DNA from 3 places in the Clostridium tanneri genome. Region 3 is predicted to be linked to each of the others. Evidence: riboswitches for the same ligand, from Rfam matches in the RefSeq annotation. Region 3 holds a riboswitch; each other region holds the start of a gene.
What was found. Region 3 has a riboswitch for S-adenosylmethionine ahead of P8V03_RS12095 (methionine ABC transporter ATP-binding protein). Riboswitches for the same ligand answer to the same signal wherever they lie in the genome.

Region 1 (5,141 bases), on a different contig from region 3:
CTTACTGTTGGCGCATAGGTGCCTCCTCCAATTCCATTAACAATAGAAAAAATAAGTAGGAGAAAAAATGTGTTACTTATGCCGTAACCAAAAAGTGCAGAGGACTGAAATAACGCTCCTATAACCATTGTTGTCCTATTACCAACTCTATCAGATAAAAAACCACCAAGTACACTACCTAACTGTGATGCTAATGAACCCACTCCAATTACTAATCCAATTTGTGCTGCAGTAAGCCTTTTTTCTGAGCTAAGTAAAACAGGAAATATTGGAGTGATTATATAAATTCCTATATGTAATATAAGTATAGATAACAGCAAAATTAAAATATCACGATTTAGAGACATTTTTGGGATTCCGTACTTCATTATTTCACCTCATCTATTAAAAGTTAATAATATTATGTGTTTAATCCCATTAATTTATTTTTATCTTTCATAATTCATAAAAGGAGGCATTCAGCAGGAAGAAAAAATATACCCTATATAAAAGACGGGTTTTGTCTTCTATACAGGGTGTATTTTTTCTACTTGCTTTTCTTATTTTTTGAGAAGTAAATAGCGGCGATAATTATAGCTAAAATAAATAAAGGAGCTCCAAAGACCAATTTAAGTGCAAAGGAAAGAACAGCAACGGCTATAACAATAGGCAGTATAGCTGCCAGCAGCGGAAGGGCTAGTACACTCACAAAGAAGCCAACTATAAAAAATATGGCAAGGGATATTAGGATTATTAAAGTGAACATTAATTTTACCTCCAAATTTCTATAATAATTTTATGTGATAAGAAGCTATTAAATTCATACTCTATATTTAAAAGTTAGATATAAATTTAAACTAAATATCTTTGGTATGAGTTAAATTATACTATATAATAGGTATATGTTAAACCTTTAATATTGTGCAAAAAAATATTATTTCCTTCAATTTAAAGAAATAATATAAAATAGCTTGCTTTTTCATTAAAAATCTACCATTGAAGCGGTAATACTATAAAGTATATCCTTAACTTGAGCTAAAAACTTTAGATAAACAATAAAAAAGTGAACAATAAGGTCATAAATTCATTACTTTAGGTTATCTCTAAGTAAATCTCTTATTTCTGCAAGGAGTCTTTCTTCCTCAGAACTTTGAAGTTTTTCCTCCTTCTTTTCCTCTTTTTTCTTGAATCTGTATATAGCTTTTACAAAAATAAAAATAGAAAAAGAAATTATTAAAAAGTCTACAACAGATTGAATAAACTGACCATATTTAATTGCTGCTTCAGATGCTCCACCTTTGGCAGGGCGAATTACAAACTTTAAGTTGGTAAAGTTTATTCCACCTAATAAAAGTCCTATAACAGGCATAAGAATATCATTTACTAGGGAGGTGACAATTTTGCCAAAGGCACCACCTATAACAACTCCAACTGCTAGGTCAATTACATTTCCTTTTACTGCAAATTTCTTAAATTCTTCAAACATAAGTTCCAACTCCATTAATATTATTTTAAATTTACTTAAATAGAGTTTGAAGATTTGAAAATAATATACTTGAATTTAAGAGTATTTAGTGTTAAAAGGTGAAAATAGTCAAAACTATGGTATTATGAATAGGAAGGTTGCGTAAGATAGAAGTATAGGTTTAGATTTGATTATAACTTTAAAAATTAGATATAATTTTGAAAGGAGATAAATATAGATGGAAATACAAAAATACATAGACCATACAATATTAAAACCAGAGGCTACTGAGGAGGAAGTAACAAAGCTGTGCAAAGAGGCAAAAGAGTATAAATTTGCATCTGTTTGTGTAAACCCATACTATACAGCTTTAGTTAAGGAAAATCTAAAAGGAACAGGTGTAAAAACTTGTGTTGTTATTGGCTTTCCTTTAGGAGCTAATACTAAAGAAGTTAAGGCTTTTGAAACTGAAAATGCTATTGGCAATGGTGCTGAAGAAGTTGACATGGTAATAAATATAGGTGCCTTAAAGGATAAGAAATACTCTGTTGTTGAAGAGGATATTAAAGCAGTTGTAGATAAAGCAAAGGGAAAGGCCTTAGTTAAGGTTATAATTGAGACCTGCCTTTTAAGTAGAGAAGAGATTATAAAGGCTTGTGAGTTATCGGTAAAGGCTGGGGCTGACTTTGTAAAAACTTCAACAGGCTTTAGCAGCGATGGTGCAAAAGTAGAGAATGTAGCTCTAATGAGAAAAACTGTAGGAAGTGGAGTAGGGGTTAAGGCCTCTGGTGGAATAAGGGATTTCAAGACAGCGATGGCTATGGTAGAAGCTGGTGCTAATAGAATAGGTGCCAGTGCCGGAATAAAAATAGTAGAAGAATCTACAAAGTAATAAGATTGTTTGAACTAAAGAATATAGTTAAAATAAGACTATATTCTTTTTTATTCGGGAGATTTCCTTTTAGGATAATATGAATATAGTCTGTCTTTATAATTCTTATTTATTGTGAGAAATATGAAATATTCTAGTAGATTTAATTCACATAATGATTGACTTTATTTAATTAAATTGATATAATACAAAAGTAAAATTAAATATTTGCTTCTTATCAAGAGCGGTGGAGGGACTGGCCCTATGATACCCGGCAACCCAAAAGCATATTGTGCTTTTAATGGTGCTAAATCCAGCAGGTTTTACCTGGAAGATGAGGAGAGAGGTATAGACTTCTTGATTTATCTCCAAGAAGTTTTTTTTATTGTCCAAAATTAAGTGAAAGCTTATAATAACTTGCCGATGATTGATAGTTGTGAATGTTTGGAATTAATACAAAAGAGGAGGAACTCATAATGATTGAAGGTAAAAAAGGAAATCCGTGGGCGTTATTGCCTTTCTTTGTTTTCGTAGCAGTGTACATAATTTCAGGAATTGTAACTAATGATTTTTATGCCCTTCCAGTTACTGTGCCATTTTTGTTAGCGGCACTGGTAGCCCTAGCTATGAATAAAAGGGAAAGTTTTAATGCTAAACTTGAGAGATTTTGCCTAGGGGCAGCAGATACTAATATTATATTAATGTGTATAATATTTATATTAGCTGGTGCCTTTGCTCAGGTAGCAAAGGATATGGGAGCAGTTGATTCAACAGTTAACCTTGGACTTAGTCTATTGCCAGGTAACATATTGATTGCAGGAGTATTTGTCATCGCATGTTTTATTTCTACTTCTATAGGAACTTCAATGGGAACAATTGCCGCAATAGCTCCAATGGCAGTAGGAATAGCTGCCAAGACCGGTGTTCCAGTAGAGCTTGCTTTAGCAGCAGTGGTAGGGGGATCTATGTTTGGGGATAACCTTTCAATGATTTCAGATACAACTATAGCTGCTACTAAGACTCAAGGCTGTGAACTTAAGGATAAGTTTCGAGTTAACTTTAAGATAGTTCTTCCAGCAGCTATTTTAACTACAATAATACTTGCTGTTATAACAAGTGGAAATGAAATTTCCTTAACTGGGGCCTATAGTTACTCATTAGTTAAAGTGCTGCCATATATTTTCGTTTTAGCAGGTGCTCTATTAGGCGGAAATGTAATCCTAATATTGATATTTGGTACAGTATTTTCTGGTGTTGTTGGAATTGCAACAGGTGCTTTTAATATAGTAGGTTTCGCTCAGTCAGTGGGCAAAGGCATTACAGGTATGTCTGACCTTGTTATTATGTCCCTTTTAATAAGCGGAATAGTAGAATTAGTTAAATACAATGGTGGTATTGACTTTATCATTGATTTTATTATAAAAAGAATTAAGAGTAAAAAAGGTGCTGAAATTGGCATATCTGTTCTTATAAGCATAGTAGATGCATGCACAGCAAATAATACTATAGCAATTGTTATGGTGGGACCTTTAGCAAAGGATATTGCCGATAGGTTTGGCGTGGACCCTAGAAAAACTGCTAGTTTATTAGATACTTTTTCATGCTTTGTACAAGGAATTATACCTTATGGAGCTCAAATACTAGTTGCTGCAGGTGTAGCAAAAATATCACCAATTTTGGTAATGAAATATTTATATTATCCATATCTTATGGGAATATGTGCCATTATTGCTATTTTAACTGGGTTACCAAAGTTAACACCGATAAAAGAAAAAATAAATTTGGATAATGAGCAAGTTGCTTAGCTGAAAAGGGGAGGTTCCCCTTTTTACTTTTTGGATAAATATCATAGAATTTGATAAAATAAATAATATGTACTATAATAGCTATTGCAGTTAATTATTTCTAAAATTATCTATAATAAAACCATAGATTTTTATCCAATGACTACCCGCTCTAATACTCCCTCTTATCTAAGATTACGTTCCGAGCGGCTACGTCCCTGGATTCGTTCAGCTAAGAATCAGATGGAGTTGAAACTCCATCTGATTCAAGTTTCCACTTCATAAATCAAAGGAGGAATTTATATGAAAGATCCTAGAATAATAACTTTAGCAAAAAATTTAATTAACTATTCTTGCAATATTCAAAGGGGTGAAAAGGTTTTAATTGAAACTATAGGTACTCCAAATCCTTTAACCCTTGAGCTTATAAAACAAACCTATCTTGCCGGTGGAATTCCTTTTGTAACAAACAAACTTCCGGAGGTGGATAGAGAATTATACATGAACTGCACTGAAGAGCAGTTAGAGATGATGGCTGAATATGAAGCAGCGAGAATGGCTGACATGGATGCCTATATAGGATTAAGAGTGCCAAGTAATTTAACAGAAACTTCTGATGTACCAGGTGAAAATATGTCTCTAATGATGAAAAAGTTTTGGCAGCCAGTACATGGGGACATAAGAGTTCCAAAGACAAAATGGGTAGTGTTAAGATATCCAACAGCAGCAATGGCCCAGGCAGCAGGTACTAGTACAGAGGACTTCGAAGATTTTTATTTTAATGTTTGTAATTTAGACTATGGAAAAATGTCAGAAGCTATGAATCCACTAGTAGAACTAATGAACAGAACAGATAGAGTTCACATAAAAGGAGAGGGAACAGACTTACGCTTTTCTATTAAGGGACTTAATGCTATAAAATGTGACGGAAAGTTAAATATCCCAGATGGAGAGGTTTATAGTGCTCCAGTTAAGGATTCTGTGAATGGATACATTACATATAACACACCAGCAGTTTATAATGGATTTACCTATGAAAACA
Region 2 (5,141 bases), on a different contig from region 3:
CATTTCCTTCTCGTCAATTTCAGGAAGCCCTACATTTAATCCTAGTATATCAGCGCCCTCTTCCTTCTGCTTAACTGCTTCAGCTTGAATATATTTTACACTTTTCTCTTTTAATTCTTCTTTATATCTTGCTTTTCCTGTAGGGTTAATTCTCTCCCCTATAATTTTAACACTACCATCTAAGATTACCGTTTCAGTAGCAGAGCAAACTGAGGTATAATTTTTAGGTTTTGTGTCAGCAGGCTTTAATCCCTGTAAACTTTTCACTGCTGCTTTAATGTAATCCGGATTTGTACCACAACAGCCTCCAAAGATTCTTACCCCTTTTTCTGCCATTGTCTTTATATATTCTGCAAACTGCTCCGGTGCTATGTCGTAAATAGTTTTTTCACCGTCATACCTTGGCAATCCAGCGTTTGGCTGAACCATAACAGGGATAGAAGAATATTTTAGAATTTCTTCTACTATAGACATAAGCTCCTTAGGTCCCAGTGAGCAGTTAACTCCTAGAGCATCAACACCAAGTCCTTCTAGTACAAAAACCATTGTTTTAGGATCTGTACCCATTAGAGTTCTTCCATTCTCTTGAAAAGTCATAGTACAAAATACTGGCAGAGAACTATTTTCCTTAGCTGCAAGTATTGCCGCTTTAGTCTCATATAAATCTGACATAGTTTCTATTAAGATTAGATCTGCTCCTGCTTTCTCTCCTATAATTACTTGTTTTTTAAATAACTCATAGGCTCCTTCAAAGCTTAAACTTCCTGTAGGCTCCATAATCTGACCTATAGGTCCTATATCTAAAGCTACAAGCTTATCTGCCGCTGCTTCTCTAGCTACCTTAACTCCAGCAGTTATGACCTCTTCTATTAAAAACTGAGAATTACTATATTTTAATTCATTGGCACCAAAAGTATTAGTAATTACTACATCAGAACCTGCTTCTATATATTGACGGTGTATCTTTCTTATAATATCTGGATTAGTTATATTAAGACTTTCCGGTAGTTCTCCTACCTTAAGCCCTTCTCTTTGAAGCATAGTTCCCATAGCTCCATCAAAAAACATAAATCTATCTTTTAATGACATCTTGCCCACTTCCTTTCCCATAATTGTGTCTAATAAACCTATATATTAATTTAGATTTGCTTTCTCCTAAATATCCTCTTGCAACGGTTCTATCTAGAAGGAGCTTACTGACTTATAATTTACAGACTTACGAATTTCCTCTACACTTTTTAGGATTTTCTTTACAATTTCTGATTTGTTCATAGTATAAAGATGTATCCCTTCTACTCCACTGGCAACTAAATCAGAGACCTGTTCCGACGCATAAACTGTACCTGCTTCTAACAAAGATTCTGGTGAATACTGATATTTGTCTAAAAGTTTTTTCAGTCTATCAGGAATAGAAGCACCAGAAATCCATGAAATGCGGTTTATTAAATCTCTATCTACAGCAGGCATAACCCCAGCAATAACAGGAGTATTAATATTATACTTATATAACTTCTCCTTAAAATCATAAAAACTATTATTATTAAAGAAAAGTTGGGTAATTAATACCTCTGCACCACAATCTACTTTATCCCTAAGACTTTTTATTTCCCTATCTATATCCATAGATCCCATATATCCCTCTGGATAGGCTGCTGCAGATATACAAAACCCCTTTCTCTGAGCTAATTCACAAATTAAGTCTTTGGAACTATTGTACTCTAAGTTCTCTGGTAATACAAAATCCTTGGGTATATCCCCTCTTAAGGCCAGTATATTGTCTATATTATTTTCCTGTAGTTTATCCAACGTATTTTTAACTTCTCTCTTGGTAGAAGTTATACAGGTTAAGTGAGCTACTGTCTCTATTCCAAATTTATTTTTCACTGCTGATGCTAGCTCTATACTCCTGTCTTTGCTGCTTCCTCCAGCACCATAGGTTACACTTATAAAATCCGGATTCAACTCTTTTAACTCTGCAATAGTGTTGTATATTCCATCTAAGGATACACTCTGTTTTGGTGGAAATAACTCAAAGGATATTGTTAACTTTTTATGTAGAAATAAATCTTTTATAAACACTTTAAAACCCCCTTATTTATCGTATTTAGGTAATGATTTTGCAGCTGTTATAAAATAAAAAAGCTGCCTTTCCATAAGAAAAGCAGCTCTAAAAATCTTAAATTAACATTATGAGACTACTATTCTTATCTGTCAGAATAACTAATATTCTGCAGGAATTGACACCGATACATTCACTTTTGAATGCCGGTTGTCGGGTTTCATAGGGCCAGTCCCTCCACCACTCTTGATAAGAAAATTTTATTATATACATTTTATGCTAATATTAATACTTTTCATTATATTTGTCAACAAAAACTTTAGAGCTTCTCTAACCATTGAAACTGCTCATATTTCAGAATAAAACCTTGATATATAAGGTTTCTAAGGATCTATAATTACATAGATTAAAAACAATTCACATAAAGTTGTTGTATAATTATCATATAATAATTATTCCTCCCTTCTTTTGCAGAAAAAAGTTTTTTAACGGAAAATTAAGGAATATCAACACTTTATGAAATTCACATCAGTTTAATATTCAAACTTTTGTTTTTTATATATTGACAGTGCATTCTAATATCTGGTATGATAGTTTCAATCGAATACGGAACTTCTTATCAAGAGAGGCTGAGGGACTGGCCCTATGACGCCCGGCAACCTGAATATATTAACAGTATATTCAACGGTGCTAATTCCAGCAGGTAGTAAACCTGAGAGATGAGAAGCATGAGGATTTAAACTTCTTGTGTCTCATCAACACGAGAAGTTTTTTGTTTTACGTAAAATTTTTAAGCAGAGGTAAAAATAATTTGCTTAGTTAAACTCTAAATATAGAAGTTCCGTGTGAGTACAAAATTATGAATTATTTGAGGAGGAATTTATTATGACAAGAAAATTAAGATTTGATACTATTCAAGCACACGGAGGACACACACCAGATGCAAGCAGTAAATCAAGAGCAGTTCCAATTTATCAAACATCTTCTTATGTTTTTGACAGCGCAGAACATGCTGCTAACTTATTTGGTCTTGCAGAGTCAGGAAACATTTATACAAGATTAACAAATCCAACTACTGCTGTCTTAGAAGAAAGAGTTGCTCAACTAGAAGGCGGCGTTGGTGCTGTGGCCACTGCTTCAGGAATGGCTGCAATTACTTACGCTATAACAAATATCGCAGGTGCTGGTGATGAAATAGTCGCTGCTGCTACCCTCTACGGTGGAACTTACACACTATTTACTCATACCTTTAAAAACTTTGGAATTAAGGTCAATCTTGTAAATCCAGATGATCCAGCAAACTTTGAAGCTGCTATAACTGAAAAAACTAAGGCAGTGTATATAGAAACTATAGGTAATCCAGGAATAAACCTTGTAGATATTCAAGCTGTTGCAGATATTGCACATAGCCATGGTGTTCCTCTAGTAGTAGATAATACCTTTGCATCACCTTATCTTTGCAGACCAATCGAATTTGGCGCAGATATTATAGTTCATTCTCTTACAAAGTTCATTGGCGGACACGGCACATCTATAGGTGGTATAGTTATAGATTCAGGAAAATTCAACTGGGATAATGGAAAATTTCCTGGTCTAGTAGAGCCTGACGAAAGTTATCACGGACTAAAATTTGTAGAAGCCGTTGGTGCTGCTGCTTATATTACTAAGTTAAGAGTATCTCTTTTAAGAGATTTAGGAGCTTGTATATCACCATTCAACTCTTTCTTACTTATATTAGGAGTTGAAACTCTATCCCTTAGAGTACAAAAGCACGTAGAGAACACTAGAAAAATCGTGGAATTCTTAAGTAATCATCCTAAAGTTCAGTGGGTTAACTATCCAGAATTAGAGGGTAACAAATATTATGATTTATCTAAAAAGTATCTTCCTCTAGGAGCCGGTTCTATATTCACTTTTGGGGTAAATGGCGGAGTTGAAGCTGGTAAAAAGATAATAGAGAACGTGAAAATATTCTCACACCTTGCTAATGTTGGAGATGCTAAATCCTTAATAATTCACCCAGCTTCTACAACTCACTCTCAACTTAGTGAAGAGCAGTTAACTGAAGCAGGAGTTAGCCCTGAACTTATAAGAATTTCTATAGGAATTGAAGATGTGACTGACCTGATTGCAGATCTTTCAGACGCATTAGAGCAAGTATAAGGCCTTAACTTTATAAAATTAATGCTTTATAACATTATAACTTTGAATTAATATAGCCCACTAGACAATTGGTAGTATCCCATGTTTCCTCCTAATAGCATAGTATCTTTAATATATTTACTACCAATTGTCTTTTTATAAATTTGGAGGTGTATCTATTGAATGAATTTAATTATAGAAAGGAAGGTTTTAAGGAGTATCTTACCTTTTCTAAAAAGAAAGACTTTCTCCTTGAGAGCGAAAAAAATTTTGGTCCAATAACTCTATGCTTTGAAACTTATGGAAAGCTGAATGAGGATAAGAGTAACTGTATACTTATAACTCATGCTCTAACTGGTGATTCTCATCCAGCTAGGCATGCTCCAGAAGATACTGAAGGTTGGTGGGAAGATTTTGTAGGTGCTGATAAGATATTCGATACTAACAAGTATTTTATAATCTGCTCTAATATTCTAGGAGGCTGCAGCGGTTCCACAGGCCCCTCATCTATAAATCCTGAAACAGGCAAAGCTTATGGAATAACCTTCCCTATTGTTACAATAAAAGATATGGTTAATGCCCAAAAGAAAATACTAGATTACTTTAATATAAACCATCTTTTAGCTGTAGTAGGCGGTTCTATGGGTGGACTACAAGCACTTCAGTGGGCAGTATCTTATCCTGATTTTATAGACGGAGTTATAGACTTAGCTTCACCTCTTAACCTAAGTACAGAGTCTATAGGAATAAATCACATTATGAGAAGAGCCATAATAACTGATCCTAACTGGAATAAAGGAGACTACTACCAGGCAGCAGTTCCTTTCAATGGCTTATCTATAGCAAGAATGATTGCTATGCTCACCTATCAAACTAAGGATTTAATGAATAAAAAATTTGGAAGAAAAACTAGAAGTAATATAATAGATTTCTATCAAGG
Region 3 (5,141 bases):
TAATTGTTCTACTATTACTTTAACATACTTATCCAAAACTGCAACAGTTAAAATAGCCTGTTATACATAAATAGTTTAGCTTATTTTCAGTACTTCTTAAAAAAGCTGAGTTTCTTATACTAATGAAGCCACTTTTATTATAAAATAGAGGAAAGGTGGTACTTAACTTATTTCAATAATATTAATACAATATTATTAAGAAAAGTAAATAAGGTGTATGGAGGAATGAAAATGAAGATTGGAGTTATTATGGGAGGAGTATCCTCAGAAAGAGAAGTATCTTTAAACTCAGGGAAAGAAATAGTTAAATACTTTAATAAGGATAAATATGAGGTTGTTCCTATAGTTATAGATAAAAAAGATGATGTAATGGAAAAAGCTAAAGATATAGATTTTGCATTTATTGCTCTTCATGGAAAATTTGGTGAAGACGGAACAATACAAGCTGTACTGGAAACAATGGACATTCCATACTCAGGCTGTGGACCACTTACCAGCGGAATATGTATGGATAAGGATATAACTAAAAGAATACTAAGACAGTCAGGAATAAATACTGCTGATTGGTTATGCGTTAGAAGTGTAGATGAGATAGACTATGATTATATAGATAAGATGGGATACCCAGTGTTCGTAAAGCCAAATAGTGGTGGTTCTAGTGTAGCTACAAACTTGATTAAGAAAAAAGAAGATATAGAAAGTGCAGTAAGCTTAGCATTAGATTACGATAAGGAAGTTATGATTGAAAAGTATATAAAAGGCGATGAAATAACTTGCTGTATGTTAGACGGAAAAATGATAGCTATAATAGCTATTAAACCTAAAGCTGAATTCTTTGACTATACAGCAAAATATGCTGATGGAGGCTCAGATGAAATAGTAGTACAATTTGAAGAAGGCTTACAAAAGAAAATTGAAGAAATGGCATTAGAATGCTGGAAGGTTCTAAAATGCAGTGTATACGTAAGAGTAGATATGATAATAAAGGAAGGCGTACCTTATTTACTTGAGTTAAATACTTTACCTGGAATGACAAAGAATAGTCTATTCCCTAAAGGGGCAAAAGCTGTAAATATGTCTTACAGTGATTTATTAGATAAAGTAACAGAATTATCCTTGAAAGAAGTAAGATAGATTTGTAAAGGTGAAACTTAGGTCCGGTGGGGAAGAACCTTCACCGGATTCTGTTTACATCAAAAATGTCAAAGATATAAAAATTATTTGAAAAGATAAAATTTCAATAATTTTTATTGACAGTGTAAACTTACATTGATATAATTAAACACATAAATTAAATAAAGAACTTGAACTTATCAAGAGAGGTGGAGGGACTGGCCCTATGAAGCCCAGCAACCAGTATTGTTGTTTAAACAATAATACAATGGTGCTAATTCCTACAGCGTAAGCTGGAAGATGAGAGGATATCGTTGAGATTTTAAGCTCGAGGTTTTCCTCGGGCTTTAATTTTTGTGTATCTGCTATTTTCCTAGAAGGTATCTTCTGAGGAAATGTAGTACTAAAGGCTTAATTTTAAAATTCAATATTGGGCAACTATCTTAGGCACAACCAAAGTAGATCTTGGATATTACATACAAATTTCACTTTAATAATGTGAAATTTTACAAAGTTGAAGTTTTAATAGTTTACCATTGTAAAATAAAAACGTTACGGAGTATGCTTAGATAATTAGGAAGGAGAAATTAGATGATTGAAATTAAAGATGTAAATAAAAGTTTTTCTAATACAAAAGTTTTAAAAGAGGTAAGTCTAGATATAAAAAGGGGTGAAATTGTAGGAATAGTTGGACATAGTGGTGCTGGAAAGTCAACTCTTTTAAGATGTCTAAACGGGCTTGAAAGCTATGATAGTGGCAGCATAAGAGTTATGAGTAAAGAAATAGAAGAGCTAAGTGAAAGGGAATTAAGGAGCTTTAGAAAGGGGCTTGGTATGATATTTCAAAGCTTTAATCTCTTAAATAGAAAAAATGTATATGAAAATGTAGCTCTTCCACTAGAGGTATGGAACTATAGCAAAGTTGAAATAAATGCAAGAGTTACAAATTTGCTAGAACTTGTAGGCCTTAAGGATAAAATGAACAGCATGCCAAGAGATCTAAGTGGAGGACAAAAGCAAAGAGTAGCTATAGCCAGAGCTCTTGCCCTTCAACCAGAAATTTTATTATGTGATGAGGCAACTTCAGCACTAGATCCAAATACAACAAAATCTATACTTAATTTAATTAAAGAGATAAATGAAAAACTAAACATAACAGTTGTTATTGTTACCCATCAGATGGAGGTAGTAAAACAGATATGCTCAAAAGTAGCCATTATGGATAAGGGGGAAATAAAAAGCTTAGGTGATGCAGAGGAGTTATTTTTAAAGCCAGACAAGCATCTGGAAAAGCTGCTTGGAGAGGAGGAGCTGTTGCCTGAGGAGGGAGTCAACATAAGATTATTCTTTCCGAAAGAACAAAGTCAGCAGGCGATTATAACATCTATGGCAAGAGAACTTAATATAGACTTTTCAATAGTTTGGGGGAAGCTGGAAAAATTCAGGGATAACGTATTAGGAAGTCTTGTTATAAATACTACAGAAGATAACAAGACAAATATTTGCCAGTTTTTAAATTCAAAATCTATAGCTTGGGAGGTGATTGATAATGCTTAGAGAGGTTCTAATGACTGCCTTAGGGCAAACTTTATACATGGTTATGGTTTCTACCATCTTAGCAGTTGCTATAGGATTTATACCTGCAATTATACTTGTTATTACAAGTGAAAAGGGGTTAAAACCAAATAAGGTTGTTTATAAAGGCTTGGATTTTATAATAAATATCCTAAGATCCTTCCCCTTTATAATACTGATGATAGCTATATTCCCATTTACCAAGTTAGTAGTTGGAAAAACCATAGGAACAACAGCAGCTATTGTACCCTTAACTATAGCAGCTGCACCTTTTGCAGCAAGAATAATAGAATCAGCTATGAAAGAAGTAGATCCAGGAGTAATTGAAGCTGCAAGGTCTTTTGGAGCAAGTAATTGGCAGATAATTTTTAAAGTTATTCTTAAAGAGGCCATTCCATCAATAATACTGGGAGTTACTTTGACAGTTATTAGCGTAGTTGGATATTCCGCTATGGCTGGTGCCATCGGTGGTGGTGGACTAGGAGATGTAGCTATTAAATATGGATACTATAGATTCCAAACAGATGTGATGATTTATACCGTTGTTATCCTCATTGTAATTGTGCAGCTTTTCCAGAGCATGGGGGATTTTATCTATAAGAAGCTTAGTAAATAGTTATAAATTATATTTTAATATAATTAATAAAAATTAGGAGGAATTTAATATGAAAAAAGGAAAGATTTTATCGATAGTTTTATCAGGAATACTTGTTTTGGGTTTATCAGGATGCGGAGCAAAACAGACAGCAACGACTGCTTCAAATAGCGATGATAAGAAGGTAATAAAGATAGGGGCAACACCTGTACCCCATAAGGAGATACTAGAGCAAGTAAAACCAATACTTCAAAAGGAAGGATATGACCTTCAAATAGTTGAATTCACAGATTACGTAACACCAAATACATCATTGGATGAAGGAGAATTAGATGCAAACTTCTTTCAGCACGTTCCATATTTAAGTAAATTTAATGAAGAAAAAAAGACCAAGCTAGACTATACAGCTAAAGTGCACATAGAGCCAATGGGTGTGTATTCAAAGAAGATTACAAAACTAGATCAAATTAAAGAGGGAGCAGAAATTGCTATTCCAAACGACCCTACTAATGGAGCAAGAGCTTTAAGGCTATTGGAGAAAGAAGGACTTATAAAGTTAAAGGCCGGAGAACTTATATCCAAACAGGATATTACTGAAAATAAGAAGAATATAAAAGTTACTGAAATGGAAGCACCTCAACTTCCAAGAGTACTGGGAGATGTAGAGGCAGCTGTTATAAACACCAACTATGCTATAGAAGCTGGATTAAATCCATTAAAAGATGCAATAGCTATAGAATCTAAAGATTCACCTTATGCAAATGTACTTGCTGTTAAGCAAGATGACAAAAACAAGCCATATATCCAGGCTTTATCTAAGGCACTTAATTCTCCAGAGGTTAAGAAATTTATTGAAGAAAAATACAAGGGCAGCATAATACCAGCATTTTAAACAAAATAAATGTAAAAGCACTATGGAATTTATCAAGATTTCATAGTGTTTTTATATTGGATTAATTTACAAACAATTGCGAAAATATGAGATATATGTAAAATTTTATAAAGTTATTGACTAAATTAGACGAAAAATGAAATGTATGTAATTTGAATGTAATTTATTTAAGCAAATTGTCCAGTTAATATTTAATATTTGCAGAATTATGGAGGTTATCATGGATATTATTTCAGTTATAGGAAGTGCCCTTGCGGTGCTATTTGTACTTTTTGGTATATTAACAGGAGGGTCTATTCTTACTTTTATAGATATACCATCTATATTTATAGTCTTCGGAGGCACAATTGGTTCTCTTCTACTAAGTAGTAAGAAAGAGAATGTAAAACAGCTTTTTAAGCTATTTTCTTTGGTGTTTAGGGAGAAAAGTACAAACTCTTTAGTGGTTATAGAAATGCTAGCAAGGTGGTCTATGAAGGCAAGGAAAGAAGGACTTATGGGTTTAGAGCAGATAGCGGAAGAAGTAAGTGATCCATTTATAAAAAAGGGATTGATGATGGTGGTAGATGGAATTGAGCCACAGGTTGTAAGAACGGTTCTAGGACTCAAGATGAGGGGAATTAATGAAAGACATAAAAATAATAGAAGTTTATTGGATACTGGAGCAGCTTTAGCTCCTGCCTTTGGAATGATTGGTACTTTAATAGGACTGATTAATATGTTAAAAACTTTATCTGATCCGTCAACTATCGGACCACAGATGGCAGTTGCACTAATTACTACATTTTACGGATCTATGCTTGCCAATATGCTTTTCATGCCTATGTCTAAAAAGTTAAAGGCAAATACTGCAGAGGAATTGTTTCAAAAAGAAATGATTGTAGAAGGACTTATAAGCATTCAATCAGGTGAAAATACTAACGTAATGAGAGAAAAACTTCTTGCATTTTTAGGTGAAGATGAAGT

Region 1: another riboswitch for S-adenosylmethionine. It lies ahead of P8V03_RS12630 (Na+/H+ antiporter NhaC family protein); the one in region 3 lies ahead of P8V03_RS12095 (methionine ABC transporter ATP-binding protein).
Region 2: another riboswitch for S-adenosylmethionine. It lies ahead of P8V03_RS13125 (O-acetylhomoserine aminocarboxypropyltransferase/cysteine synthase family protein); the one in region 3 lies ahead of P8V03_RS12095 (methionine ABC transporter ATP-binding protein).

What each region holds. Positions count from the first base shown of each region.
Region 1 is NZ_JARUJP010000014.1:87,474-92,614, reverse strand. It holds gene P8V03_RS12650 (MFS transporter) at 1-368, opposite strand, end outside; gene P8V03_RS12645 (hypothetical protein) at 527-745, opposite strand; gene mscL (large-conductance mechanosensitive channel protein MscL) at 1,067-1,474, opposite strand; gene deoC (deoxyribose-phosphate aldolase) at 1,683-2,336, shown strand; SAM riboswitch class I at 2,548-2,656, shown strand; gene P8V03_RS12630 (Na+/H+ antiporter NhaC family protein) at 2,792-4,120, shown strand; gene P8V03_RS12625 (aminopeptidase) at 4,403-5,141, shown strand, end outside.
Region 2 is NZ_JARUJP010000015.1:89,335-94,475, forward strand. It holds gene P8V03_RS13115 (homocysteine S-methyltransferase family protein) at 1-1,089, opposite strand, end outside; gene metF (methylenetetrahydrofolate reductase [NAD(P)H]) at 1,183-2,079, opposite strand; SAM riboswitch class I at 2,202-2,315, opposite strand; SAM riboswitch class I at 2,673-2,785, shown strand; gene P8V03_RS13125 (O-acetylhomoserine aminocarboxypropyltransferase/cysteine synthase family protein) at 2,945-4,222, shown strand; gene metX (homoserine O-acetyltransferase MetX) at 4,381-5,141, shown strand, end outside.
Region 3 is NZ_JARUJP010000013.1:80,626-85,766, reverse strand. It holds gene P8V03_RS12100 (D-alanine--D-alanine ligase) at 232-1,134, shown strand; SAM riboswitch class I at 1,308-1,420, shown strand; gene P8V03_RS12095 (methionine ABC transporter ATP-binding protein) at 1,705-2,670, shown strand; gene P8V03_RS12090 (methionine ABC transporter permease) at 2,663-3,304, shown strand; gene P8V03_RS12085 (MetQ/NlpA family ABC transporter substrate-binding protein) at 3,354-4,175, shown strand; gene P8V03_RS12080 (motility protein A) at 4,396-5,141, shown strand, end outside.